2 regions of the Halioglobus sp. HI00S01 genome follow, and region 2 is predicted to be linked to the other one. Evidence: predicted binding sites of a transcription regulator. Region 2 holds the regulator's gene; the other holds the start of a gene.
What was found. Region 2 encodes LexA, which represses DNA repair genes until DNA is damaged. Its sites were predicted from a motif close to ACTGTNTNTANANACAGT; they were not measured.
Positions count from the first base shown of each region.

Region 1: a site for LexA is predicted at 10,158-10,175, ahead of A3709_RS17645 (DUF3127 domain-containing protein). Genes of this name have one in related genera too.

Region 1 covers NZ_LWEE01000265.1:33,564-48,355, forward strand. The annotation lists gene A3709_RS17590 (alkaline phosphatase) at 1-567, shown strand, start outside; gene A3709_RS17595 (RNA polymerase sigma factor) at 660-1,145, shown strand; gene A3709_RS17600 (hypothetical protein) at 1,142-1,573, shown strand; gene A3709_RS17605 (DUF4252 domain-containing protein) at 1,570-2,094, shown strand; gene A3709_RS17610 (DUF4252 domain-containing protein) at 2,099-2,620, shown strand; gene A3709_RS17615 (gluconate 2-dehydrogenase subunit 3 family protein) at 2,617-3,360, opposite strand; gene A3709_RS17620 (GMC family oxidoreductase) at 3,357-5,042, opposite strand; gene A3709_RS17625 (sugar phosphate isomerase/epimerase) at 5,152-6,015, shown strand; gene A3709_RS17630 (SDR family oxidoreductase) at 6,037-6,861, shown strand; gene A3709_RS17635 (VCBS repeat-containing protein) at 7,141-9,207, shown strand; gene A3709_RS17645 (DUF3127 domain-containing protein) at 9,699-10,055, opposite strand; gene A3709_RS17650 (hypothetical protein) at 10,304-11,035, shown strand; gene A3709_RS17655 (hypothetical protein) at 11,066-11,284, shown strand; gene A3709_RS17660 (RimK family alpha-L-glutamate ligase) at 11,624-12,628, shown strand; gene A3709_RS23430 (VOC family protein) at 12,559-13,179, opposite strand; gene A3709_RS17665 (YidB family protein) at 13,340-13,756, shown strand; gene A3709_RS17670 (hypothetical protein) at 13,932-14,705, shown strand; gene A3709_RS17675 (2OG-Fe(II) oxygenase) at 14,694-14,792, opposite strand, start outside.
Region 2 covers NZ_LWEE01000010.1:121,662-136,453, reverse strand. The annotation lists gene mfd (transcription-repair coupling factor) at 1-1,756, shown strand, start outside; gene A3709_RS02625 (CsiV family protein) at 1,756-2,790, shown strand; gene A3709_RS02620 (S-methyl-5'-thioinosine phosphorylase) at 2,816-3,568, opposite strand; gene A3709_RS02615 (mechanosensitive ion channel family protein) at 3,565-4,659, opposite strand; gene A3709_RS02610 (DUF6763 family protein) at 4,933-5,250, shown strand; gene lexA (transcriptional repressor LexA) at 5,319-5,921, shown strand; gene A3709_RS02600 (hypothetical protein) at 6,024-6,284, opposite strand; gene A3709_RS02595 (DUF6586 family protein) at 6,457-6,918, opposite strand; gene topA (type I DNA topoisomerase) at 6,915-9,566, opposite strand; gene A3709_RS02585 (hypothetical protein) at 9,672-10,127, opposite strand; gene A3709_RS02580 (universal stress protein) at 10,244-10,678, shown strand; gene A3709_RS02575 (glutaredoxin family protein) at 10,691-10,909, opposite strand; gene A3709_RS02570 (IclR family transcriptional regulator) at 11,068-11,964, shown strand; gene A3709_RS02565 (AraC family transcriptional regulator) at 11,985-13,037, shown strand; gene A3709_RS02560 (RNA methyltransferase) at 13,034-13,804, shown strand; gene A3709_RS02555 (VWA domain-containing protein) at 13,812-14,792, opposite strand, start outside.

The sequences.
Region 1 (14,792 bases), on a different contig from region 2:
AACCAGATTCTCATGGCGCGCTGGCTGGCACCGATAATTACCGATCAACAGCTTGCGGACATGGGCGTCGAGCCCGGCACCATGCTCTATGAGTATGCGCATCGCTTCCGGCCGCTGGGTGAAGCGGGCCTGCCGCTCAACCTCGATGCCTGGGATGGTTATCCCTATGCTCGTGAAACCTTGTATGGCATGGCCAGTCAGGCAGGTGCGAACGACCTGCTGGTGTTGACCGGAGATACTCACGCCTTCTGGCAGAACCAGCTGTTTAACGCCGACGGCCAGGCGATGGGCGTTGAGATTGGTACTTCTGGTATTACCTCTCCCGGGCCTTTCAGTGGGCTGGGTCCGGAGCAGGCTGCGGCGTTCGATCAGGTATTGGCAGACGCCAGTCCGGACGTGCTGTGGACCAGTGGTCAGACCAACGGCTATGTGCGGCTGGTGTTGACGCACGAGGCCGCCACGGTCGACTACATGGGCGTGAGCAGTGTGGTCTCGCGCGACTACCGCCCCGCCAGTATTCGTCAGGTGCGTATCGAAAAATCCGGCAAGTCGCTTAGTTTCGCCTGATCTCCCACCATTCATCGCTGGAATCGCGCGGTTCGTCGCAACCCGCGCCAGCGAAGTAACTTTTCTTCTCCCCAGTCGTATAGTCCGTGAATATGGACAAACAATTTCAACAATGGACGATCGCCTACCAGGAGCAGAACTGGTCAATGGCCCGATTTCTACTCAAGGACGAGGCCGAGGCAGAGGACGTAGTGCAGGATGCATTCATCCGCCTCTGGCAGCACCGCGACACGCTCTCGGAGGCGCGGGTGAAACCCTGGTTACTGCGTGTAACGCGCAATCTCTGCCTGGATCGACTGCGCCTTGAGCGCCCTCGAGCAGAGTCTGGGCCGGATGAATTGGCCGGGGGGGAAGAGCCGCTTGCGAGTATGCAGCGCAGCAGGGAAGGGCAGGTACTGCAGGCCGCCGTAATGGGCCTGGACGAACCCTACCGCTCGCTGGTCATCATGCGCGATGTGCAGCAGCACAGTTATGAAGACGTGGCGGCCACGTTGGAATTGAGCCTGCCCCAGGTAAAGACCTACCTGCACCGGGCGCGAAAAACACTGCGGGAACAACTGACGGAGTTGCGACCATGACGGAAAAACCAGACTTGCACAGTGATGAGTGGGAGCAGGTGCTGCAGCAGGCCCTGGCTGATTTGCCTACCGAGCCTATGCCGGCCAGCTTGCAGAACGAGCTGCAGCGGATCCCCCGCGATCATGCCGAGCGTCACCCCTGGTGGCGTGCCAGCTGGTTGCGTCCAGCCTTCGCGTTTGGCGTGATCGCCGTGCCCCTGGCTGTGGCGCTCATGGCGCAGCAGCAACAAATTCAGCGGCAGGAACAGCAACTTGCCCAGGCCCAGCAGGATCTGGCGATCGCGCTGACCTATTTGCAGAAAGCCAATGAACAAGTCGCCAGTCAGATGGCGGCCAGTATCGGTTCGGGTGTGGCCCGGCCGGTAACGGACACAACAATCCAGGTGATTGAAAAGCCCCTGGACACTACTCGGGAGTACGAACTATGAGAACCTTGATTGCAATTGTTACCAGCTGTTTGATCAGTGTTGCAGCCCTGGCGCAGGACTATGAAAGCATGCCGGGCTATGTGGACTTCGGCACCATGAACGAGATCTACGGTGAACCCCGGGTGATGATCAATATCGGCGGACCTCTGATGCAGTTACTGTCTGCGGCAGCAGCAGCCTCTGAGGACCCGGAAGCGGCCGCGATTATGCAGGGACTGGAGGGTATCCGCGTGAATGTCTACGACACGGGCGGTAATCTGGCGCCGGCGCTGGAACGCATGAATCAGGCCAAGACCACCCTGCAGGCCGCCAACTGGCAGCCCATTGTGCAGGTGCAGGAAGCGGATGAGCAGGTGCAGATGTTTACCCGGGTGAATGACGACAAGATGGAAGGCATGGCCATTATGGTGGTCAACCAGGAAGAGGCCGTGTTTCTGAACATTCTTGGCAATATCGATCCGGCCCAGGTGAGCAAGGTGATGGCGCAGATGAACGTCGATGTTGACGTCGACACGGATTAAGGCCATGCATACCTTGAAAATAGCACTGCTATTGGTAATGGTTGCCCTCACCGGCTGCGGTGTGACCGCTCCGCACCGCAACGCCGGTTACGCCGATCTCGATGGCCTGTCGATGTGGGATGTCGATGCCACCATGACCCTGTCAATCGGCCCCACGTTGCTCAGCATCGCATCAAACGCTATTGAAGATGATCCGGCGACCAAGGCCTTGCTGTGTCAGTTGGATGGTGTACGGGTCAAGCTCTACGAGATCGAGGAAGACCCGATCGCGGTGGCAGAAGACCTGGGTGAGATTAACGCCCGTCTTAACGAAGATGGTTGGCAGCAAATTATTCTGGTGCGCGAGGAAGGCGAGACGACCTACGTGCTGATGAAAATGGTGGAAGAACGTATCGCTGGCCTCACCGTACTCACTGCCGACAGCTCTGAGGTCGTGTTGGTCAATGTAATGGGCGAGCTGCAGCCGGAGATGCTCTCGAGCACTATGCAGGCACTGGATGTCCCTGCACCGCCGATTGATGTTTAGCCGCTTACCGGTTCCTGGTAGGCATAGTCCAGGAGCCCCAGGTCATTGAGCACACCGTCAAGGTGTGTCATGGCCTCGGGGCTTGGTCCCGGATAGTCGCCCGCTATGGGCACATTCCCCACATAGCCCATGTCTTTCACACCCTCGGGTGAACTGAAGTAGGCGATGGCCGCCAGTGAGCGCAGTCCGTCAAATACCCGGGAAATATAGGCGTATTGCAGCTTACTCTCGGCCTCCTCGTAGGCGACGTCATCCAGGATGGCGCGTTGTTTTTGTGCGCTGGTTGCCAGAAACGACTGGCCTGTGCGGCGCTGGGATTCCTCATCGAACCACACCAGCGCAGACAGGATTTCCGGCCGCGTTTCCTGCTGCTGGGGGTAGGGCGCGCTGACCCACTCATCGACCAGGTCGACAACACCGGCTTCCGATGCTGAGGGGAAGTCGCCTTCCCGGGGAATCATCAAGTCGAGTATCGCCTTGGCGAGCTTGCGCTGATGAGGTGTCATGGTGAGTGGCCAGGGCGCCTTGACTGGTGGATTCAGTGTCGGGTCGGTGCCGTAGCCCTCTGCGGTAATGGGTTCGAGTTGCAGGTCTGGCCAGTTACCGGCGAGCTTGGCCGCCTTGATCACCGTGGCCTCGCAGCCGGTTATCAGCGGCGTTGTTACTGCTGCGGTCACGGCTGCCAGCCATTTCAGCGACTGGCGTCGGGTGATGCCTGGTTCAGTTGTCTCGTGGCTCATGCTATCGCCCCCTTGTTCAGTTGCTCAGCCAGCCATGATGCATTGCGCATGGCCAGAGTCATAATGGTGAGCGTGCAATTCTTGTGGGGGTTGGAGGCAAATACGCCGCCGTCCATCACGAACAGGTTATCGCAGTCCCAGGCCTGCCCCCACTGGTTGGTGACGGAATCTTTGGGCGAAGTGCCCATGCGCGTTGTACCCACCTCGTGGATGATCTCGCCGCCTTTTTTGATCGTTTCGGCGGGATCTGGCAACTCGTCTGGCACATCGGCCCCGAGTAGCTTGAAGATATCGCGCGCTGTGGCGAGTCCGTGACGCACCTGGTTGAGTTCCTGTTCGGACCACTTCCAGTGAAATTTGGCCACCGGAATGCCCCAGCGATCAGTGACCGCATCGTCGATTTCCATATAGCAACCGGCGTTGGGTACCATCTCTCCACGCAGAGCCAGAGAGATCTGTGATCCATAGTCGAACCTGGCCCGGCGCTTCATCTCCACGCCGTAGCCCTGAAGCTTCTCGGGATAGTAACCACCGGGCGGTTTGAAACCTGTACTCATCTCAAAGTGATAGCCCCGCGCAAAATCCAGCTCGCCCCTGGCCTGCATATCGTGGCCCCACCAGGGCAGGAATAGGTGATTGGCTGTATGGCCGTCCTCGTTATAAATGGGGCGGCCTTTCAGTGCGGGAATCACGGCGCTCATATTTGCCCCGGTTGAATCCATAAGGTTGCGCCCTACTTGGCCCGAGCGGTTGGCCAGCCCCTGCGGGTGTTGCTCACTCTTTGAGTTGAGGAGTATCCGTGCCGATTCGCAGGCGCTGGCCGCCAGAACGACCAAGGGTGCGGCGACGGTGCGAGGGGCGCCCGTTTTGCGGTCGATATAGGTGACGGCTTCGGCGCGTCCCTGTGCATCGACCTCGACGGACCTGACCATGGCGTCGGTCTGTACAGTCAGTAAACCGGTGGCTCTGGCCATCGGAATGAGCGAAGTCGTGGTCTGGAAGGCAGCGCCGATGGAACAGCCCCGGCCACACTGTGTTGCCCAGAAACAGGCGGCCCGATCGTCTTTGGGTCGGGTCAGGATGGCGCGATGCATGGGAGCGGCGGGGATGCCCAGCTTGCCCGCGGCAGCGGCAACTAACAATTCAGGCACGCGCGGTTTAGGCGGCGGCATTAATACGCCGGGAGATGAGTCTGGCATGTCGTCCAGCCCCGTATTCGTGCCACACACCCCCACCAGTTCTTCGGTGCGATCGTACCAGGGGGCGAGTTCATCGTATTCAAAGGGCCAGTCTGCCCCGAAACCGTCGCGGCTGAATCCTTTGAAATCATGGTGAGAGAATCTGAGTGAATACCGCCCCCAATGATTGGTGCGCCCGCCCAGCATGCGCGCTCGCCACCACTTGAACTCGGTATTATCGGCCATGGTGTAGGGTTCGCCCGGCACCTCCCAGCCGCCGTCGACTGTGGCATCGTAATAACCGAAGTTCTTGTCTGGCGTGGGCGCACCGCGCAACGGTGCGTCCGCCGGGGTATTGAACATTGGCGTCTCGGTAACCGGGTCGTAGTCGCGACCGGCCTCGAGCATTAGCACCCGCTTGCCCAATTTGGTCAGGGTATGGGCTGCCATGGCACCGCCGGCGCCGGAACCGATTACCACCACATCGTAAGCTTGATCGGACATGGAATTCTCATTAATGTGGGTTGCACCACGCAGTATATAAATCTTTGCCCTCCTGTGGTGGTTGCGGTCTGAAAAAAATAACAGCGGCTGCAAGAGATGGAGATCGTGAATGAGAAAAATAACAGGCGCACTCGCGCTGTGTTTGGGTATGCTCTGGCATATGACGGCCGCGGCCCAGGCTCCGATGAATCCTAAAGTAGGCGTGCAACTCTGGTCGGTGCGCGATGCGCTGCAGGCGGATTTTGCCGGGACATTGGCTGCCCTGGCGGACATGGGGTTTGACGGGGTTGAGTTCTACGGAAACGAATATGGCCCCTATGGCGGCAAGCCGCTTGCACTCAAAGCGTATTTGGAAAGTATTGGCCTGGTATCTGCCGGGGCACATGTGTCAGCAGCAGCGCTCGAGCCCGATCAGTTGGCCCAGACCCTCGCGTTCCATCAACAACTGGGTTCGCCGGCACTGGTGGTGGGCATGGATAAGCGGGCCTGGAACAAGAAGGGGGTTTACGAACTCAGTCGATTACTCAATGCAGCATCGCAGGGCAGTCGTGATAGTGGTATTCACATTGGCTACCACAACCACGATAAGGAGTTTCGCAGCTTTAAAGACAGTACGTTCTGGGATGTGCTGGCGGAAAATACCCTCGATGAAGTTGTGCTGCAGCTCGATGTGGGTTGGGCCAACTATGCTGATGTTGATGCCGTCGCCTATGTGCGGAAGTATCCTGGCCGCACCTTCAGCACACACTACAAGGTGCACAAACCGCTGTTTAGCCTGAATAAACGACCCTTCGTGGGGGAGGGCGATACAGATTGGCCAGCGCTGCTCGAAGCTAACCTCACGGAGGGCGGCACGGCCTGGTTGCTAGTGGAACAAGAGGCCTATCCCGATAACATTACGTCGCTGGAGGCGGTGGCAACGTCATTGCAGGGCTTACAAGCGCTTTTGGCGGCACACGAGAATACAGAATAGTAACGTAAGGGGAGTGATGCGATGCAAGGCAAACGAGTACTGATAACAGGTGGCAACAGTGGTATTGGGCTGATCGCTGCGCGTAAGCTGGCCGCAGCGGGCGCCGAGGTGATACTGGCCTGCAGGGACAGTGATAAAACCCGGCAGGCGCTGGAAGTAATCGGTGCCGGGGCGGAAATCGCGCCGGTGAATCTGGCGGTAGACCTCGCCAGTCTCGCCAGCGTGCGCGAACTCGCGGCGACGTTTCTGGCCCGCTACGATCGCCTGGATGTCCTGATTAATAACGCAGGAATCATGCCCGCGGAGCAGGTAATCACCGAAGATGGTTTTGAAATGCAGATGGCGGTGAACCATCTTAGCCATTTTCTGCTGACCCACCTGTTATTGGATTGTCTCAAAGTCAGTGCACCGGCGCGCATTGTGAATGTGTCTTCGATGATGCACAAGAAGGGTGAGATGGATCTGGCGACTTTTACCGGCTTCCACAAGTACAAAATGCAGGCCGCGTACAGCCAGTCGAAATTGGCTAATATGATGTTCACGGTTGAACTGGCAGAGCGGTTAAATGGCTCGGGAGTGACTGTTAACGCGTTGCACCCGGGTGCGGTGGCCACGGACATCGTGCGCAGCTTCCCCTGGCTGGTGCGTAAGATCGTGGGGCTGTTGTTTATCTCGCCAGAGAAAGGAGCTAAAACCACCATGATGCTGGCTAGTGATCCGGAACTGGAAGCCGTCAGTGGCAAGTACTATGACCAGTGCAAGCTCGCCGGCTATTCGCCGGTGGCTGATGACAACCTGCAGCGTGACGCATTCTGGGCGGCATCCACCAAGGCAGTCGGTCTCTGATAAAGGGGTCTGACCCCTTAGGCGTGGCACGATATAGTAAACCGTTATCCAGGGCGCGACTTGCTTACAAAGCATCCCCGGTCCGCTATGATAAACTGTTTTGGGGGTCGCGATTGACACTCTCTCCGCAAGCAGAGTTTCAGCAAAACAACCTACGCCAAGCGCGACTTCCCCTCCCCGGAGACAAATGTTAGGGGGCGTTCGCCCGATCTAGGAAACTTAACACGGAAAGGCAAACCAAAACCGTAAGGGAGTTAGCAGTAAAAAATGTATTCAAGGATGATAGTTTTAGGTCTTAGCCTGTCTGTTTTTACGGGATGCAAGATCAAGATGGAGGCGCCGGAAGGAGGCGGAGTTACAACTGCATCAGGAGACTACTACTGCGAAGCTGGCAAAACCTGCGAGGTCGACATTCCTGACGGAGAGGCTTGGGCGGGCACCTTTATTGCCCAGCCGCAACCTGGTTACGTCTTCGATAGCTGGCAATCAGGAGGAGCTTGTGGCGGACAATCTGAGCCGTGCTCCATCAGTTTGCTCGGTGAACATACAGCGTATGACATCGAGGCCCGCCTTATTCCGATGTTCAGAAAAGCCGCGGGTGGCAAACATGCGGTCACACTGAATCCGCTGCCAACAAGTGTTTTGATTGACGATGGGCTCTTCGATATCAGAGAGATTGACCATATCGCCGTCGAGGATAACTACTCCACAATCAAGTATTTTGGTCTGGGCGACACTGACGCCGATGGCAATCCAGAGGTTTTTGTCAGCGGCTGGACAGACGGCGGCTCATACATAGACACCAACGGAGAAGAGCGTCCCGCCAATGCCAGGCTGCAGGTTTTTGAAGCGGGTCCCGATGCAACAGAATTGCTGGATGCAAACGAACTACTGGGCCGATCCACCACTGACGGAACCGCTTTCATAAGGGTTCACGATTTTGATCGCAATGGGCACGACGACCTGCTGATTATCGGCCACAATGAATCGCCATTCGTTCCGACCGAGAATATATTATTCCTGAATGACGGTAACCAGCTTACACCACGTTCTATCGAGCCTGCCATGGCTATGCACGAGGGAAGCCTCGCTGACATCAATGGCGATGGCTATACCGACATCATCGGATCAGCCTATATGTCTAGCTACGACTGGTCCGACGATCCGGCTGCGCCCTTTTCTTATGGCGATGCGGTCATGATCCTGATCAATGATCAGAATGGAGGCTTCAAAGCGTGGCCACTCAGATTCAACGTCTCAATCGAGGGCAGCGCAGACTTCCAAAAAATCGGTGGACAATGGATACACACGGGTTCGGCCGTAGCCGCGGCTAACCTCGATGACGACCCGGAGGCAGAACTGGTCATTGTCGATGCATACGACGGAAGCAATGGTGATGTCTCTACAAGCAGCTACGGTAGCAGCTCAATCATCATAGACAATATTCGTTTTGATAGCAGCCGCGCTTACGGAGACATCAAGCCACTTCCGATACCGTATTTTCACAAACAAGACAGGTTTAAGGACAGTCAATCAAAGTTTCTGTCCTCTGAATTTGGCACCGGGCGCGCGCACGATATACAGGTCGATCTGTTCGATATGGACAACGATGGCGATCAGGACATACTCGTTAGCTCGATGCTTTGGAACGATGACTACAAGGAATCTGCCGGCGTACTTCAGTTCCTGCAAAACAAGGGAAATGGCAGGTTTAGCGATATCACCGATAAAGCGCTCTACAACTACAACCTCGGCAACCAGGGTGGGCACGACAACCTGCTTATGGACGTGAATGGCGATGGTTTCATTGACATTCTGGCGGTTGACGCATCAACGAGGGTAGCCGAGCCACACGAGTGGACAGGCTGGATCGGCGAGATCTACCGCGTCCCAGATCAAGCCTGGGCAAATGAGGTGCTTATAAACACCGGCAACGGAAAGTTTGTATCGACCCTCTGGGAGGGCTTCGCCGAACTGGACCAGCGCACGGAGTCAATCCTGAAATCCTATGGGCCAACCTATGAACCCTACTTTCTGGGCGGCCAAAAATACTTCCCCTATTTGCTGGCTGACGGCCGACTCGGCTTCATCACTTATGGGGTGGCCAATGAGCGCGAGTTTTATTTCGATGTCAGGGCGAACAGTCGGCTACATACCGGGCCAAATGCCACTGACCCATCGCGGCACGGCGCGGCGGGCTATAACGAGTACTACTATCTCACAGAGAATCCCGATGTCGTAGCTCTGGTGAAGAAGGGCGAATTCGAGAATGGCCTTGAGCACTACCTTGAAATCGGCAAAGCTGAGGGCCGTCGAGCGTTCGCTGAGGGCGCTGTAGTTCGATAAACAAAAGTCCCACAAACACCGGTTCGGTAAACACACCACAGCGCCAATCTGGTGCCAAGGGTCCTCCAATAGGAGGTCCGCGTGTTATAAGAAAAAGGCTCCGTTGAAGGGAAATAGCCCTCGGCAATTTCCCATAACAGCTTGCGCTCCTCCATCTCTTCCCAGAATTGAAGATGTCGAATTTCTCGCAAGAAATAGGTAATAGAGTTGGTAGCAAGGCCATGCCTCAAGTTTTCAGTGGTATAGAGGGTCGGGAAGAAATCGAGGGCATGGTCGTCCAGGCGAATGACCAGAAACCGCTCAACCTCGTCGACTATGAGGGTATCTATCTGGCGAATGTGCCGACCGTTTTGGTAAACATAAAATTACGCTTAACGGACGACACTCCACGAAACCGCAGTGGTTTATAGTTTTTCGCTCAAATCTTAATAAAAGTCGTTTTCTGGCAGGGACTTATGCGATTTGGTGTACAGAAGGTAGAAACCACCTCGTCAAAACGGGATGTCGTCGTCAAAGCTGCCGCCCTGAGATGCAGGGGGCGCGGTATCCGGGTAGTCGTTGGTGATGGGGGCGCTGTCGCTTGCCGCGGCAGAAATTTTCCAGCCCTGCAGGTTGTTGAAATAACGGCCGTTGTATTCGCGGCCGCGAATATCGAAAGTGACTGTCACTTCCTGACCGGGCTGCAGACTTTCCAGTAGCGTCACCTTGTCCTGCACAAACTCGAGGTTGATATCTTGGGGGTATCGGCCGTCGTCGACGGTCACCACCATCTCCTGCTTGCGAAAGCCGCTTTCGAAGGTCTTGAGATCCTGGATGAGTTTGATTTTGCCGGTAAGTTCGTAAGACACCCTGATAAACCCGCGTTATTTATGCCAGCACTTATCATAGCTTTTTTCTGCGGTGCGTTGGTGTTTTTCTCGTGTTCGGTTGGTGCTGTAAGCTGAGCGATTGCTGTTTTTTTGATCAGGCATCGCCCCAAGTGGTAACTGGTGATTTTTACTCTGGCCTAAGGGCACGGCCGCAGTTAGCATGTCTGTAAAGCGGCATCCAGAGTGGATGATGTCGCTGTGAAACGTAAGGCACTAGGGCATCGGGCATGAAGACCAGTAGTACGGTCAGGTTGATATTTGGAGTAGTTGCAGCATTGTTTCTGGCCGGCTGCAAGATCGAAATCTATGTGCCTGATGGTGGCGCTGTGGTCACGACATCCGGTGATGTCCGCTGCGAAGCGGGCCAAATCTGTCGGCTGAACGTCAACGACTTGTTCTTCGACCAGGTATTTACTGCGGTGCCCGCCGAGGGCTTTACCTTTGTGGGCTGGCGAACTCGTGACCGCGGCCTTTGCGGTGGCAGTGTGGAAGCCTGCCATCTCACCACCGCGGGTATGGAAGGCAATGCCAGCCTGATGGCAGTGCTGGAGTCAGATGAGGTGTTCTATCTGGAGCCAGTCTTTGAGGCCACGGCGCCGTTTCTGCTGCTCTATGGGGGTGACGAACAACAGTTTTATCTGGGATGTCTCAATTGTCCGGGAACCTTTCTTGATTCAGTGTGCAATGCGAACGGCAACCATGGTGCTGCTTTTGCCCCTTACAGTATCTGGAACGCTGCCGGTGATTTCGGGTCCCTCGTCACCAATTACAGTCCGTGGAATGTATTCGCCACCGCCGCTCCGGTGATTCGTGACACCGACGGACAACTCTACGGTTATCTCACCGCCAATGTCGCTCAGCCCGGCAGAACTCTGGTGCCGCTGTTGGTGCAGCTCACCAACTACGCTGCCGATCCGCAGTACTCGTTGCCCGCGGTAAGGGATTGGTTCTGTAACTAATGCACCTGGGCGCCCGCCGCGGAGCCTGCCTTGATCGCCAGGCTCGGTGGCGTTGTGCACGGCCTCGCCAGCAATCTCATGAATGAGATTGATGATCTTGGCGACAGATTCCTTGAGTCCCGAGTGGTCGTAGACCAGAACATTAAAGCGATGTGCCCGTGTGACCATGCGGCTCATCAGCACCAGTTCACCCTCCGTGAGCACCTTGCCCTGGTCCATTTCATCCTTGACCTTGCGCAGGAAGGGTAAGTGATAGCGAACAAAGCGCTCAATAACGACCTGCTCGACGCCATCGTGGTCCAGTTCTTCGTCGCGATGTAACTCGGGAAACTCATATTCTTCTTCAGCGCTGTCTTCGTCGTCTTCTGCCACGGTTTATCGCCCTGTGCAATGGGATGCCTGCATCAACCACAGATCAGACAGCGGCCGCTTGCATGGCTGTTGTGCCCCGTATGGCGCGCCTTGGCGGTGATAGCGCAGAGCTGGAAAATTGATCAATTTTTGGCTAAAGTGCGCCACCTTGGGCCTCCCTGCGTATACCTGCACAACCACAGGCCCGCTTCTCCCCTGAACTGAGACAAAACTGGTATGAATTCGGCACTTCCAGCGCAACCGCTGCGCGCGGCTATGAACGCCTCTACTCCGAAAGTATATGTGCTGCACGAGCACGACGAATGGACCTCGCACCTGCAGGTCAGGCTCGAGGAATTGGGTGTGCCCTATGAAATGTGGCACCTCGATCAGGGGCTTCTGGATTTGTCAAAAGCGCCACCTGAGGGCGTGTTTTACAGTCGAATCAGTGCGTCTTCGCATACGCGCGATCACCGCTACGCGCCGGAATTCACCGAAAGTGTATTGGCGTGGCTTGAGCGCCATGGACGGGTAGTGATTAACGGCAGCCGCGCTCTGCGCCTGGAAGTGAGCAAGGTTAACCAGTACATGGCGTTGAATGAGGCGGGCATTGCCACGCCGAGAACACTGGCCGCTGTTGGCAGGGATAACGTGGTTGAAGCGGCCCGACAACTGGGTATGGATAGCTTTATCACCAAGCACAATCGCGCTGGCAAGGGGCAGGGGGTACAACTGTTTCACTCCATCGCGGCCCTGGAAGATTATCTCTATAGTCCCGCGTACGATGCCCCGGTGGACGGTACCACGCTAATCCAGCAGTACATCAAGGCCCCCACCCCGCACATTATTCGCCACGAATTTATCGGCGGGAAATTTTTGTACGCAGTGAAAATTGATACCTCAGAGGGGTTTGAACTCTGCCCGGCGGACGCCTGCAGCATCGACACCATGTTTTGTCCGGTGGAGGGGCAGCCCGAGGAGCCCAAGGCCAAGTTTGAAATTCTCACTGACTACCACCCTGAATTTATCGACCAATACGAAGCGTTCCTGCAGGCCAACAATATTCAGGTGGCAGGGATTGAAGCGATTGAGGATGACGCTGGTCAGATCTACGCCTATGACGTAAACACCAATACCAACTACAACTCCGATGCGGAGGCTGTGGCCGAGCGCTACGCCATGTTGCAACTCGCGCAATACCTGGCTGCGGAGCTGGAGGCGTTGGCGCCCGTTAAGGCCTGAGCCTTATCGGCCCAGTGCCAAACGGGTGTGACGCGATTATAGAATTCGTCCGCCCAGCGAGATGCTGGTATGGATACCGCTGCCATAGCCGCGGCCTCTCCAGGAGCTATAGCCGCTGGAGATACCGACGCTGCCGTGGCGATGTCGCCGCGATCACCGAGTGAAGTCGGGGGTGTATAAACCGTACCGCCGCTGTTGGCCACAGCATCAGTCGCCGCGGCAATATCGTAAACCGATAGCAGCGAAACCCACTGGGAGATGTCAGCGGAGGTGGCCAGCTGTGTCTGGTCTATCATGCCGCCGATGGGACGGCCCTGGTTGTAAATCATTCGATAATTGATGTTGGCGTCGGGCAAGGAGCGAAATTCCCAGCCCAGTAAAGTCGCGTAAAAACGTTCTGTCTCTGCCGGCGTGTCGGTCACTAGTTCATGCCACACGATTTTTCCCGCGAGTCGATCACTGCCGCTACTAATAGCGGGTACATTGACATCGCTCACGCTGTAGGCTGCCACGGTTAGCAAGGCTGTTAGCACGCATAGTAATCCGTTCATTGATGCTGTTCCCCCCGGATTGTTGTGTGACCCTCACTATAGGATAGGAAGTGATGGCTCGCGAAATGGGCGGTGGGCTGACGGTTGCATTTTTGATTCGCGGGCTCGGGGAATTCGTCTATGCTTGAGTGACACTTACCGGTGCAACGGGGAGGAAGTGATGGATATTGTGCAAATGGGTGCCCAGTTATTGTCACAAAAACTGGGACTGCAAATTGATGAGGCGACCATTCGGAGTGCGCTAAGCACGCTTTTGGGCGATGGTCAGGGCAATGTTGACCTGGCAGGCCTCGCCAGCAAGATGGCGAGCAGTGGTGAACTGGGCAACATCGTTAACTCTTGGTTGGGTGACGGTGCAAATTCCCCCATCAGCGCAGAGAGTTTGACTGGGTTAATGGGCGAGGGCCCGATGGCCGATTTCGCCGGCAGTATCGGTACAGACACCGGCACTGCTGCAAACGGGCTGGCTGAGGTATTGCCTCAGCTGATGGATCAGTCGAGCAGCGGTGGGGCTCTACTGGAATCTGTAGGTGGCCTGGGTGGGCTGATGGGCGCGGCCAAGTCCTTGCTTAGCTAATTGGCCGCGAGGTTCAGCCCGGCCATCTCCGCAGGCGATGTTGCCGCGTCCTCATTCCGGGGGAGTTTTCACAGCCGCGCATTGAATCGCAAAATTTGTGCTTTATCTATGCACATGTAGCCGCTATGCTTGATTGTAAATGAATATTATTCGCAATTAAGTATTGGGGGTTTGAATGTTGGCGCTGACCAGGACCTGGAAACTGTTGAGTGTTGGCATGTTGGTGGCGCTCTTGGCCACTCGTGTAAGTGCGAGCGGCGCCGTTGGTGATCACGTTAATGCACTGTCTGAACACGTTGATGAGTACACGGAAGAAGTGGTGTGGCTCATCGGCAAAATCGACGGCATTATCTCTACCTACGAGACCAAAGGGAGCGTTGCCGCCGGTACCGATGCCATTGTCGATCACTGGGAAGCCGTGGATTTTCATTCAGCAATAGAAACGCACTATATCCCGCTCTACGCTAGTATCTGGCAAGGGCTATTCGCCGTTAAGACGGCGATAGATGAAGGCAAGCCTGAGGCCGATGTGCGGGCGACGCAGGCGTCACTTGAGAGTGTACTCTGGCAGTCACTGGGCGCGGTAAAGGTCGCAGCGCAATATCAGGAACGCGGCCTGCTGCCTGAATACACAGCGACCTCGGCGGACTCACCCACTGAAACGATTGACGTTATCAAGCAGCGCCTGGATCGGGTCCTCGCGAAGTACGCGGAACAATTGCCTGAGCAGGCCCGGAATATTGCCACGGCAGCTTATGCCGAACAGTTCGAGAGCATTGAAGATGAGATCGAGAAGCGCGATGCCGAACTAACGGAAGACCTTGAGGTCGACTTCAATGTGCGCCTGCCCGAGGCAATCGACGCTGGCGTGTCAGTGGATGCATTGCGCGACTTGGTGCTCGCCATGCAGGCAAAACTGAATCAGGCGAAGACCCTCTTAAGCGAATAGTATTTCCGTACGAACGATGTACTTCACGCCACTGCGGATCTTTTCGCCGGCGTGAACGCAATGCTGGGAGTGAGTGCCGTGGGGAAA
Region 2 (14,792 bases):
GCTGCTCGAGGTGTACGCCCGCCGCGAAGCGCGTAAGGGCTACGAGTTTGAATGCGATCCTATCGCCTACGATAAATTTGCCGCGGCGTTCCCCTTCGAGGAAACCCCCGACCAGGAACAGGCTATCAAGGCCGTGGTGGAAGACATGTGCAGTCCGCGGGTCATGGACCGGCTGGTGTGTGGCGACGTGGGCTTTGGCAAGACCGAAGTGGCCATGCGCGCTGCCTTTATCGCCACCCAGAGCAAAAAGCAGGTGGCCGTGCTGGTGCCGACCACTCTGCTCGCGCAACAGCACTACCAGTCATTCTGCGATCGTTTCGCCGACTGGCCGGTTAATATCGAGGTGGTTTCGCGCTTCAAGACGGCGGCAGATATCAAGGCCGTCAGCGAACGTATTGCCGCAGGCAACACGGATATTCTGGTGGGCACCCATAAGTTGCTTCAGTCAGATTTCAAATTCTCCGACCTGGGCCTGCTCATCATCGATGAAGAACATCGTTTCGGCGTGAAGCAAAAGGAAACGATCAAAGCGCTGCGCTCGGAAGTCGACATTCTCACGCTGACAGCGACCCCGATTCCGCGCACGCTGAATATGGCCCTGGGCGGCATGCGCGACCTGTCGATTATCGCCACCCCGCCCGCGCGGCGCCTGTCGATCAAAACCTTTATTCGCGAGCACAACATCGCCCTGATCAAAGAGGCCGTGTTACGTGAAACCCTGCGCGGCGGGCAGGTGTACTACCTGCACAACGAGGTCAAATCGATCGAGGAAAGTGCCCGCAAACTGCGCGAGTTGCTGCCGGAGCTGAACATCGGTGTGGCCCACGGGCAAATGCGCGAGACTGAACTGGAACAAGTGATGTCCGCGTTCTACCACCAGCGCCACCACATTCTGCTGTGCACCACGATTATTGAAACCGGCATCGATATTCCCAACGCCAACACAATTATTATCGAGCGGGCAGACAAATTCGGGCTGGCGCAGTTACATCAGCTGCGCGGCCGCGTCGGCCGCTCCCACCACCAGGCGTACGCCTACCTGCTCACCCCGCCGCGCTCGGCGATTACCTCCGATGCCGGCAAGCGCCTGGAGGCGATTGAGGCTGCCGGCGATCTCGGCGCAGGCTACCTGCTGGCGACGCACGACCTGGAAATTCGCGGCGCCGGCGAACTGCTCGGCGATGAGCAAAGTGGCCAGATCCACAGCGTTGGCTTCGCCTTGTACATGGATATGTTGGAAAGGGCTGTGGCCGCACTTAAGCGGGGTGACATTCCCGATGTGGACGCGCCCCTCGACGCCGGCACCGAGGTCAATCTGCATATGCCGGCCCTGATTCCCGAGGACTACCTACCGGACATCAATACGCGTCTGGTACTGTACAAGCGCATTGCCGCCGCCGCAGACGAAGACCAGCTGCGCGAGCTGCAGGTAGAGATGATCGATCGCTTCGGTCTGTTGCCCGAGCAGGTCGGCAACCTTTTCCAGACCTCGCGACTGCGGCTCAAGGCACAGAAACTCGGCATTCGCGCCATTGAAGCGGGCCCCGGTGGTGGTAGTATCGACTTCAAGGAAAGCACCCGGGTTGATCCGCTGGCACTGGTTAAGCTGGTACAGTCGGACCCACGGGCTTACAAACTGGCCGGAGCCACACGATTGCGGTTTGATCGCGAGCTACCGGATAACCTGCAGCGCCAGGAGTTTATCGAGGGGCTGCTGCAGACATTTACCACCGACGCCAAGGACACTGCCGCTTGATGCCGCTTGCTCGCCACCTGCTCTACCCTACAGCCCTCTCCCTCTGCCTACTCAGCGCTGCAGCCCAGGCTAACGAACGCTGGTATCAGGTAGAGCTCATGGTGTTTGCCAATGAGACGGGCAGCGCCAGCGAACAGTGGGAACCACTGCCCCAGTTGAACTACCCGAGCAGCAGTCGTTTCCTCGTTTATCCCGCCCAGGTCGAAGCGCGCCTTGCCGAGCACCCCGGCGCGAGCAACATCGACGCCTACGGCCGCCAGTTAATCGTCATGTCAGCCCTCGAAGAGAGCACCAACATCCCGCCACTGCCCTCTCCTGATACTGCGGCGCCGGAAACAGCGCTGGAACCTGCGGTAACTGAGCCTGACCAAGACCCGCTGGAACCGCAGCAACTGTACCCGACGCCGTTTATCGCCCTGCCCCACGCGCAGCGCGAGTTTCACGGCAAGTCGGCGTATATGCAGCGCACCGGCAAATATCGCACACTGTTTCACGAAACCTGGGTACAACCGGTACAGCCAGAGGCCACGGCTATTCCCCTGGTACTGGATAGTTCCGGTGACATCCAGGACTGGCCGCGCCTGCAGGGTACGGTCACGCTGCACATTGCGCGTTACCTGCACGTTGAAACCAACCTCTGGCTGAATACGCGCGGCGACTACCTGCCCGGGGAATGGCGCATGCCGGCGCCGCCGCTGGGACCGCCCTCGCTTGTGGTGGAGCAACCAGAACCGAACATGGTCGAAGCACCTGAGCCCTACTACGTGAACCAGGTGCCGGCCGACCATAGCGTGTGGCCTGGAGACCCGAATGCCATACCGGACCTGGAGCAGGATATGGGCCCGGTATACCCATGGCGCCACGCGGTGGCCTTCAAACAAAAGCGCCGCATGCGCAGCAATGAAGTGCACTACCTCGATCATCCTCTGGTGGGGCTGGTAGTGAAGTTCACCCCGCTGGATGAAGAGCAGTTACACGAGATGGGGCTGGCCGAGCAGCGCTCAGACGCCGATACGATAGCGGGATTGGACTAGGCGGTTAAGCCGCACAACGATTCCTTCAGTCCGCCCAGCGAGAGCTGCGGCACAGACCTTCAACCAACGACGCAACTACGTCTGCTTCGCGCTCCAGCGTTGCTCGCATCATGTCCAGGGTGAGGGGTTTGTCATCGAGCCCGGCTGCGGCATTCACCACCATACAAATGCTCGCATAGGCCACACCCAGCTCCCGCGCCAGCGACGCCTCCGGCATACCCGTCATACCCACGACATCACAGCCGTCGCTGGCCATGCGCCGAATCTCCGCGGCGGTCTCCAGGCGCGGGCCCTGCGTTACGCCATGCACGCCTGCGCGGGCACAGGCAATGTCGCCACGGTCCGCTGCCTCGAGCACCGCATTGCGCAGCGCCGCATCATAGGGCTCGGTAAAGTCGATATGCATGAGCTCACCGCTCTCACCGGTGTCATAGGTGTGCTCACGCCCCCAGGTGTAATCGATAACCTGATCGGGAATAACCAGCCTGCCTGGCGGCATATTCGGGGCAATGCCACCGACGGCGTTAATGCCGATGATATGGGTGGCGCCCAACTGTTGCAGCGCCCAGAGATTGGCCCGATAGTTCACCCGGTGCGGGGGAATGGCCCGGGGGCTACCGTGCCGGTGTAGAAAGAATATCGTCGTGTCGCCAAGGCGCCCTTCCTGCACCACCTGTGACGGCTCGCCAAAGGGTGTGTCGACCGCGTGACGAGTGACAATGTCCAGCCCGCCGAGACGATCCACCCCGGTACCGCCGATCACCGCCAGTGCGCTCACGCTTCGCCCTCGGGGGCAATGTGCTCCAGCTGCAATGTCTGGGTGGGAAACGCCACATCGCCGCCGTTGGCGTGGATAATGTCGAGAATCTTCAGCATGACGTCCTGTTTGATCTCGTGATACGTCACCCAGTCGGTGGTCTTGGTAAAGGTGTAGACAAAGAAATCCAGCGACGATGGCCCGAAGGACACAAAGTTCACTATCAGGGTGCGCGACTGGTCAATCTCAGGATGGTTGCGCAGCATCTCCTTGACCTGGGTAACCACCGGCTCCATGAGCGCGGCGTCCTGGTAACGCAGGCCGATGGTCTCGTAGATGCGCCGGTTAAGCATGCGCGAGGGGTTTTCCACGGAGATCTGCAAGAACGTCGAGTTGGGCACATACAGCGGCCGCTGATCAAAAGTGCGAATACGGGTCAGGCGCCAGCCTATGTCCTCTACCGTGCCTTCAATACTTTTATCGGGTGAGCGAATCCAATCCCCCGCCGTAAAGGGCCGGTCCAGGTAAACACTCAGGCCGCCGAAGAAGTTGGCGAGCAAATCTTTCGCCGCGAAACCCACCGCAATACCACCAATGCCCCCAAAGGCAAGCAGCCCGGAGATCGATACGCCCAGGCTCTGCAGAATCATGAGCCCGGCAGTAATCCAGAGCACAAAGCGCACCAGCTTGGCCGCCGCGCGCACGGTGGCCTTGTCCGCCGACTGGCGGGTGCCGCGGGTCTCACACAGCAGCTCTTCCTCTACCCCGTGAATAAGTCGTTGCAGGAACCAGGCCAGCAATACCACCAGCGCAGTGTCGTAAGCCTGGGCGAGAAAGGCCTGCAGGGTTTCCGCCACCGGGTAAATTTCCAGGGCCAGATACAGCACCAGCACCCACAGCAGCACCCGCACCGGCATCGCCATCGCCGTGACGGCCACATCGTCCCAGTTGTAGTCTGTGGCGCTCGCGGCGCGGTGCAATTGTCGCACCAGCATTCCGAGGGCCAGGTGAGCCATCGCGCCCAGGGTCACCAGTAGGATCAGGGCCAAAAGCTGCCCCTCCAATCCCAGGCTGAGCGCGAGGCTGTCGAAAAGCGATCCAAGGCTCGTCACTGGCCACCTCTTCTAGCGCAAAAAGCACGATTTTTAGACAATTTTTTCATGTGGGAACCGCGTGTTTAGTCTCGAAAGATTATATAAATCAGCGGCACAGATTAAGTCATCTCTTGAAGTCCAGCGCAACTGCTTGATCTCTTTTGAAAAGAATTTCCGTCGCCGTAAAAGCTATTTCCATCCCTGTTTTTATAGCGTTATCACATAATGGACAGCCCACGCCAGCGTGATATGTTGGTCTGCGGCACACGAAAAAAGGGGAGGAAAATCTCCATGAAAATGCTAAGCCCCGTTGTCGGTGGCTGGTACAAGGATCTGCAAACCAATGCCTTATTCGAGGTGGTGGACTGGGATCCCAGTAACCTCACCATCGAAACCCAATATCTGGATGGCGAAGTGTCTGAATACGACCTCGATGCCTGGCGCGAAATGCTGCTGGAACGCGCGGAAGCCCCGGAAGACTGGCGCTCTGCCTTTGAGCTGGATGACGAAGACCTGCTGGACCCCGACCTGCCCATGCAACCGGAAGACTGGAATAGTCCACTGAACTCCATCGAGCCCGAAGCCATGTATGGCGTGGAGGATTTTTAGGCGTTGTTATCCGCTGCCCATGCTGTATATAATCACAGCACCTGTATAAATACACAGATGGGGCACACATGGACAAGCTCACCAAGCGGCAGCAACAGGTGCTGGATATTATCCGTGCACATATCGATGACACAGGCTTCCCGCCCACCCGGGCCGACATAGCCCGCGAACTGGGATTCAAATCAGCCAATGCCGCAGAGGAGCACCTCAAGGCACTGGCCCGCAAAGGCGCGATTGAAATTATCCCCGGCGCCTCACGGGGCATTAAATTGCCCGATACCCAAGGTATTCCCATCGTCGGTCGGGTGGCCGCCGGTAACCCGGTGCTCGCCGAGGAGAATATCGAGGAATACTGCGACCTCCCGCCCCAATTTTTCAAACCCGCAGCTGACTATTTCCTGCGCGTCACTGGCGACTCGATGATCGATATCGGTATCTTCGACGGCGACCTGCTGGCCGTTCACAGCACGCCCGTGGCCAATAATGGCGACATTATTGTGGCCCGCATCGAAGACGAGGTCACCGTTAAGCGACTGCAACAGGGGCGCGATAAGAACCTGCTGGAACTCCTGCCGGAGAACCCTGATTTCGAGCCCATCAAGGTCGATTTGCGCGAGCAATCGTTTGCGATTGAAGGCCTGAGTGTAGGTGTGCTGCGCCGCGGCAATTAGGCAGCGGACGTTTTTAAAAGCGGTAGGGGCTTTGACAGGCCCCTCAGGGGGCTGCAGATAGCCGGTGGCGCAACGCCCCGGCGGGATGTCGAATAACGCCTGTCAGTGCAGGACGCGCGGTGCCTCTGGCTCAGCGTAAGCTTCGGCATCCGCCTCAGCTTCATTCTGTTCCATGATATTGGCCGCGGCCTGAATTCCGGCCTGAATCATGGCCTTGGCCACTTCCAGTCCGTTTTCCATCAGGTACATGCGCGATTCGTCGGAGAACTGTATGGTCACCAGCGGCGCGGAATCATCGTCAGCACGTTGCAGAACGATTTCACCGTCGCCCAGGTCGACAATCTCCAGTAAGGATGCAGACACTCAATAAACCTCTGTTGTTGCGAACACTGCCACTTCATCATAACAGCAGCCATGGGTGCCCGATAGGGCTTATTCGGGAATAGTTGTGAACGGGTGCGCAGTTGCGGGCAGTGTGCGGCGACAGCAGCAAGAGCCGCAATAGACGCCTGAGCGCCCTGCTCCGGCCCCGGAACTAGTACTCGTCGAGGGAGTCGCCCATGCGGTCGAACAGCTGCTGTAGCAGGTTTGCCCAGGTCTCGGCCTGCTCCGGGTCGGCACCGGCGGCTGCCACCGCCAGGTTATGCATCGACGATGACTGCGGTGCATCACTCTCTGCCGATAACATGGCGCCAATCCAGCCCTCCCGCTCCAGGCGCTGGAACTCTCGAATCTCACCGGGCATGGCCTTGCCTGCGACTATCTCCGGTAATTCGGCAAGACATTGCGGCGGCGTCTCCGGCAATCCACCGGGCCGGGTGATTTCCACAAGAAACCAGCCGTAGGCATTTGTCAGGTGATTGCGCACCCCGGGCCAATAGGCACTGGCCAGGGTTTTGGCCGCCACGCTCTGGGTGTCGAGGTCACGGCGCCAGGCGCCAATCAGGATGCGGGCCAGGTACAACGCATGGTTGGCCTGGCCGCGAGCGGAACTCACTTTTTCTTCGCCCGACTCTTGCTCTGCTCAACGTCCCACTTACCGCCGCGGTAGTAGGCCTTCCAGCCGCTAGCCTTGCCGTCCTTCTCGGTCATGACATACTGCTCCTTGGTCTTACGGCTGTAACGCACCTGGGCACGATTGCCGTCGTCATCCTCAGTCGGCGCAGAGAATATGAACGTGTACTTGGGATCGATGGCTTCCTTGTGCGGCAGCAGCTCGTCAACAAACGGCGCACGGGTTTCCCGGTTGCGCGGGAACCCGCTGGCGGCGAGGAACATACCAGCGGCGCCATCGCGCAGCACGTAGTGATCGTCGACCTTATCGCATGCCAGCTCCGGCATCGGCACCGGATCCATTTTGGGCGGTGCGGGCTCGCCGTTGCGGAGCAGCTTGCGGGTATTCTTGCACTCCTCATTGGTACAGCCGAAGTACTTGCCGAAACGGCCGTTCTTGAGCTGCATTTCACTACCGCACTTATCGCACTCGAGGGTCGGCCCCTCGTACCCCTTGATCTTGAACTTGCCGTGCTCGACCTCGAAGCCGTCGCAATCGGGGTTGTTGCCACAGACATGCAGCTTGCGATCTTCGTCGATCAGGTAACTGTCCATGGCCGAGTTGCATTTGGTACAGCGATGGCGTTCCAACAGCTGGCGAGATTCGGCCTCGTCATCTGCATCCTCGCGGATGGCCTCATCCCCCGAGGTCAGATTAATGGTGTTCTTGCAGCGCTCTTTCGGCGGCAGCGCGTATCCGGAGCACCCCAGGAACACCCCCGTACTGGCAGTGCGAATTTGCATCGGACGCCCGCATTTATCGCAGGCGATATCGGTCATGGTGGGCTCATTGGGCTGCATGCCCACGGGCTCCGGTTCATTGGCCGTTTCGAGCAGGTCGCTGAACTCGGCATAGAAGGCGTCCAGCAGATCTCGCCAGTCGCGCTTGCCATCAGCTACGTCATCCAACCGCTCTTCCATATTGGCGGTAAAGCCGTAGTCGAGCAGGTCAGTAAAACTGCGCTGTAGTCGCTGGGTGACGATATCGCCCATCTTCTCAGCATAAAAGCGTTTGTTTTCCAGGCGCACATAGCCGCGATCCTGGATGGTGGAGATAATCGACGCGTAAGTTGATGGCCGGCCGATGCCGCGCTTTTCAAGCTCGCGCACCAGGCTGGCCTCACCATATCGCGGGGTGGGCTTGGTGAAGTGCTGGGCAGGATCGAGTTTCTTGAGTGACAGCGCGTCACCCTCTTTCAGATCGGGCAGTACCGTGTCGTCGCCTTTGCGCGCAGCAGGCGCCTGCACTCGGGTGTAGCCATCAAACCGGATTATGCGTCCCTTGGCGGTGAGCTCGTACTCGCCTGCAGCCGCGGTCACGGTGGTTGACGTGTATTCCGCTGCCGGCATCTGACAGGCCACAAACTGACGCCAGATGAGTTCATAGAGTCGCTCTGCGTCGCGCTCCATGCCCTTCAGCGAGGTTTGCGACACATTGACATCTGACGGACGAATGGCCTCGTGCGCTTCCTGTGCACCCTCTTTGGATGAGTACAGATTGGCGCTCTCCGGCAGGTAACGCGGCGGGAAGTTGTTGCCGATGTAATCGCGACAGGCGGCCACCGCCTCGGCACTCAGATTCGTGGAGTCGGTTCGCATATAGGTGATGTAACCGGCCTCGTAGAGGCGCTGAGCCATCATCATGGTCTTCTTCACGCTAAAGCCCAGCCGGGTGGAAGCGGCTTGCTGCAGCGTCGAGGTGATATAGGGCGCAGGCGGTTTGGAGCGCGTGGGTTTGTCCTCGCGCTTACTGACGGCGTAAGGCAGGGTTTCCAGCTCTGCGGTGGCGGCCAGTGTGGTCGCCTCATCGCCGGGGCGGAAATTCTCTCCCTTGTGACGCTTAACCTGAAAACGCACTTCCGAGGCATCCTTGGAGGCCAGGTCGGCGTGCACTTCCCAGTATTCCTCGGGAATAAAGGCGTGGATTTCGCGCTCGCGCTCGACGATCAGACGGACCGCGACCGATTGCACCCGACCGGCAGACAGGCCCCGCGCAACCTTCGCCCACAGCAATGGCGAGACCATGTAGCCCACCACGCGATCAAGGAAACGACGCGCCTGCTGGGCGTTCACCCGGTTCTGGTCGAGTACCGCCGGCTCTTCAAAGGCCTCGGTAATCGCCTTCTTGGTGATTTCGTTAAATACCACGCGCTGGTAGCGACTATCGTCACCGCCTATGGCCTCGCGCAGGTGCCAGGCAATGGCTTCTCCCTCGCGATCAAGGTCGGTCGCGAGATAGATAGCGTCGGAGTCTTCGGCGAGCTTTTTCAGCTCGTTGACCACCTTTTCTTTACCGGGGAGGACCTGGTAGTTGGCGTCCCAACCATTTTCGGGGTCGATACCCATGCGGCGAATCAATTGCTCGCGCGCTTTCTTCTTCTTGTGGGCGGCCTTCTCTTCCGGCCCCATCTTGCGGGTAATCGCCGCCTGAGCAGCCCGCTCCTTGGGATCTACCTTGGCGGTGGCACTGCCGGCGGTGGGCAGATCACGAATATGCCCCACGCTGGATTTAACCACGTAGTCCTTGCCCAGGTACTTGTTGATTGTCTTCGCCTTGGCGGGCGACTCGACGATTACGAGTGATTTTCCCATCTCATCCTGCTGACATTGGGTGCCGGGTGCGGCAGCAAAAAGGGGCATATATAAGGCCACCGCCGGGACGGGTCAAGAAAAATCGTGTTTCGCCCCCGAGACGGGTCAGGCCGAGAGTGCCTCTGACCAGGCCTCCAGGGCCGTGACAATTTGCTCAACCTGACCCTGTTCTTCGGGCTCTGACCAGTAGATCCCACAACTGCCCTCTTCCTGGCTGAGGGCCAGTATTTCTGCGGGCAGCAGCGCAGTCTGTTTTGGCGGCGGCTGTCGGTGACCCACGCCCCGCCACTCACCTTCCTCAATTCGCCAGGCCAACCTCGAACGAGGCTCGCCACGCGATGCTGGAAGGCGCCTGCCGTAATAAATGATTTGCTCGGGGCGCCGGGCCTGCCCCGGTAACGCGCGATCACTGCCGGGAAGGTCCCGGAACTCGACGAACAGGCCATGGACCGCGGCATACTCTCTCATTCCGGCCACCTGCCGCTGGCGCTTGCTGGGGATGAAGTGGGTCAACGGTGCCAGCGCCAACGCGATCACGAAAATGATAAGAAAAATTTCCAAAGGTGGTTTCCTGACCCAGATCAAACTTACGCCGCAGACGCAGCCGTGTCCCGTTGTTCGGCGACTATTCTATGCTATAAATAGAAGCGTGAAAAAAGCCTGCAGGGAGGCTATATATGTCGCAGTACTCGAAAGTGGTTGTTGCCATCGACCTCAGCGAAGAATCTGACCTGGTTGCGGCGCGAGCGCGCGCTATCGCCACGTCTGCTGGCAGCGAACTCCACCTTGTACATGTCATAGAACCCCTCAGCTTCGCCTATGGCGTCGACATCCCCATGGACTTCTCAGGCCTTCAGGACGAAATCCAGGAACAGGCCACCGGCCAATTACAGCGTTTCGCTGAGAAAAACGGTATTGCCGCTGATCACCAACACATTCTGCTGGGGCGCCCCGAGGTGGAGATTCACGCCGTGGCGGAAAAAATCAGCGCCGACCTGATCGTGGTCGGCAGCCACGGCCGCTATGGTCTCGCCCTGCTCATGGGGTCTACCGCCAACGGCGTGCTCCACGGCGCCAGCTGTGACGTGCTGGCGGTGCGCGTCGGCTCATAGCGAGAACAGCCGCTAGCCGGCAAGAAACTCAGCGAGCATTTGTGCGTCGAAGGGCCAGTTCAGCTCCCGGCCCTCTTCTGTGCGCACAACCGGGATCGTCGTCCCGTAACGCTCGAATAAATCGTCAGATTCACTGATATCTACATGCTCAAAACCGGCACCCGCCTGCACCAGAAGTGCTTCGGCCAGCTCGCACAGGTGACAGGCTGATGTTCCGAACAGGGTTAACATTCCTTAATTCTCATTGTCTCTGTTGAATTCGGCCACTATTATGTCGCCCCACTCAAGGCTTGAAGTACCTCAAGCTGGAGCGGTACCATAACCGCAAGGTACAAGAATTCATACCATTTATTTTGCTCAGGTACACCAACTAAAAGGGAGCTGACGCTTTGGCCCTATTCTCACAACCTACCGCCCGTGCCCTGGCCATTCTCGATCTGTTAATGGCCAACCCTGATCAGGCGTTCGGCTTGACCGAGATGACCCGCCGCCTCAACCTCAACAAGGCAACCTGCCACGCCATTCTGACCACCATGGCCAACTACGGCTTCCTGGTCCAACATCCGAAAACCAAGGCTTACCGCCTCGGCCCTTCTATTATTGCCGCAGGTAACGCCGCTTTCGCCCAGTTCCCCGTGCTTGAGTACGCTCGCCCGGAGCTGGAAGCGCTGCAGGCGGATCTGGATATTGGTTTTGGTGTGACCGGTCGCTCCAAGCAACACATGGTGTTATTAGCGCTGTATGGCCAGGCATCCGAGCTGATTAATTCGTTCCAGCTGGGCCTGCGCCTGCCCAATGACGCCCCCGTGGCGAGCAGCTTTATCGCGTTCTCGCCGGCCAAACATCTGGAGGCCTGGCTCACCCGTGCCCACGAATCACGCGGCGGTTACAACGAACGCCTGGACCAGAAACTGCGCGTTTCAGTGATCGGGATTCGCGCCCGCGGTTACGAAGTCACCCTGAAAACCAAGGCTGAGGCCGAACTCACTCGCGAACTGTCGCGCATCCACAATTCCTGGAGCCTGACCGAACTGGAAGATGCCGCGCGCAAATACCAGATCGACCTCTGCGACGAGCAATATCACCTGGACCGCATCGACCCCAAAACCAAGTACGACGTTTCGACCATTTCGGTCCCGGTGTTTGTGGAAAATAAACTGCCTGTGGTGTGCTTTGTTGCCGGATCCTTCAAAGAACCGATGACCGGCGCCAAGATCGAAGAAATCGCCGCTCGCATCAAGGAGTCTGCGGACCGGGTCACTGCCCTCGCCGAAAGCTTTAGCTAAGGCAGCGAGCTTTGAACACCATGCCCCTTAAAACACTGACCACGCTGCTGCGCGTGGTCAGTGAACAGGGCTATCCCGTGGACCGGGCCCTGGCGCAGATCGGCCTGGACTTCAATCCACTGCAAGACGACCCCGCCACGCTCCCCAGCCAGATTCCCACCGACAGCTACAGCAAACTGTACGGGCTGGTGATGGAAATCCTCCAGGACGAGGCCTTTGGCCTGGGCCAGGAAAACCACGCGCCACCAGGTACTTTTCGCATGCTGTGCCTGTTTGTCATCCACTGCCCCAACCTGGGGCAGGCCTTGCGCCGGGCGCGGGAATTCTTCATCTACTGCGACCAGTTCCGCGCTACCCAGGGTGCTGCCAAGCCGCTGTTTATCGATCAGGGCGATGGCAAGATCTTATGTGTCCTGGAGCGCTCCGCGTCACTGGAGCAGGACCGTATTCATATCGGTCACGCCAACGTGCTGCTGATGATGTATCGTTTCTACAGCTGGCTGATTGGTCGCGAGTTACCCCTGCAGGCGATCCATCTGCGTGCGAGCGAACCGGCAGACCCTCAGCCCTACGAAGCTATCTTTGGCTGTCCAGTGCGCTTCGGTACCGAACACTCCGGACTGGTGCTGCAGGAGAATGTGCTGCAACTGCCCATCGTACAAACCGAAGACACGCTGCGCGATTTTCTCCGCCAGGCGCCCTACCAACTCGTTAAACGGGAAACGCCAGGCAACCTCAATCCGCTGACGGAGAAAATCAAGCAACGACTGACTGAGCACAACAGCCAGCGACTACCCAATGCCAGTGACATCGCCGCGGAGCTGAATATGTCGCCGCGCACCCTGCACCGCAAACTGACTCAGGAAGGCACCAGCTTCCAGCAGCTCAAGGACGACTTCCGTCGCGAGCTGGCCGTGCACTACATGAACAGACCCGAGCTCTCGCTGGACGCGATTGCTGCGATTATGGGTTTTCCCGACAACTCGGCTTTCTACCGCTCGTTCAAGAAGTGGACCGGCACCTCACCGGGGCGCTACCGCGCACAGCTACAGGCAGGAAACCAGCCCTCATGAGCGACACCAGCTATACCGAGAAGCGCAGCTATTTCGACCGCATGCTGACCTTGTACGGACGCAAACCAGCGCTGGAAGCCCTGCGGGATCGCGACCTGGATTGCCAGACCCTGCATCTGGCTCACAGCAATCGCGAAGGCGGCATCGTCGGTGAGTTACTGGCAGCCGCAGAGCAACGCGGCGTAACGATCAAGCGCCACTCCCGGGAGGAACTGGCGCGTATATCCCGCAATGGCAAACAGGATCAGGGCGTCGCCCTGGATGTCTTGTGCCCGGCGTTTCAGTCTGTGGAGAGTTATCTGAATAACCTGGAGGGCAAACCCCGACAGCGCCTGCTCGCCCTGGACGGTATTACCAATCCGCAAAACATCGGCATGATCGTCCGCTCGGCGGCGGCCGGCAACATCGACGGCCTGCTGTGGTCGCGCAAAGGCAATGCGGCACCCGGGCCACTGGTCGTCAAAGCCAGCGCCGGCACCTTATACCGGGCGCCGGTGCTCACCTGCCAGGCATTGCCCGAAGCCCTGCAGCAGTGCCAGCATAACGGCTTTGAAGTGTGCACCCTGGAGGCGGACGCGCGGATAGATCTGTTTGCCTATCGTCCCGCAGGACACTGCATCTACGTGCTCGGCAATGAGACCGACGGCGTCTCCGCCGCCGTCAGTAAACTCGCCCAGCAAGGCTTGTCGATACCCATGAACAATGGGGTTGAATCACTCAATGTCGCTGTCACCGCAAGCCTGATCGCCTACGCTGACAGGATGTAGGACGGCGCTACTTGGAGAGGAACGACATCCCCTCTTCCAGGCCCTTGAGGGTCAAAGGATACATTTGTCCCTCCAGCAATTTGTGGGTAATGCTAACCGATTGGGTGTATTGCCAGTCTTCCTCGGGAACCGGGTTAATCCAGATCACCTTGTCGTAGACTTCCTGCAGACGACGGAACCACACCTCGCCAGACTCCTCGTTCCAATGCTCGACACTGCCGCCGGGCTGGAGGATTTCATACGGTGACATGGAGGCATCTCCGACAAAGATGACCTTATAGTCGTGGCTGTACTTGTGGAGAATATCCAGCAGCGGCGTGCGTTCATTGTGGCGACGGATATTGTTCTTCCACACGCTCTCATAGAGAAAGTTGTGGAAGTAGAAATACTCCATGTGCTTGAACTCGGTACGCGCCGCTGAAAACAGCTCCTCGCACACTTTTACATGAGGATCCATTGACCCACCAACGTCGAAGAACAGCAGCACCTTCACGGCATTGTGACGCTCTGGAACCATTTTAATATCGAGCAGCCCGGCATTACGCGCAGTCGAGGTAATGGTGTCATCCAGATCGAGCTCATCGGCGGCGCCAGTGCGAGCGAACTTGCGCAGGCGTCGCATGGCGACCTTGATATTACGGGTACCGAGCTCAACGCTGTCGTCGAGGTTCTTGAAATCTCGCTTGTCCCAGACTTTAACGGCCTTTTTGTTCTTGCCGTTGGGGCCAACGCGAATACCTTCAGGGTGATAGCCTTCCTGGCCAAAAGGCGAGGTACCGCCGGTACCTATCCACTTGTTGCCCCCTTCATGGCGTTTTTCCTGTTCTTCGAGGCGCTTCTTGAACTCCTCAATCAGTTTCTCGAGACCACCGAGGGATTCGATCTTGGCCTTCTCTTCCTCGCTCAGGTTCTTCAGGAACTCCGAGCGCAACCAGTCATCGGGAATCATTGCCTCGATCACATCGTCGAGTGCTTCCAGATCCTTGAA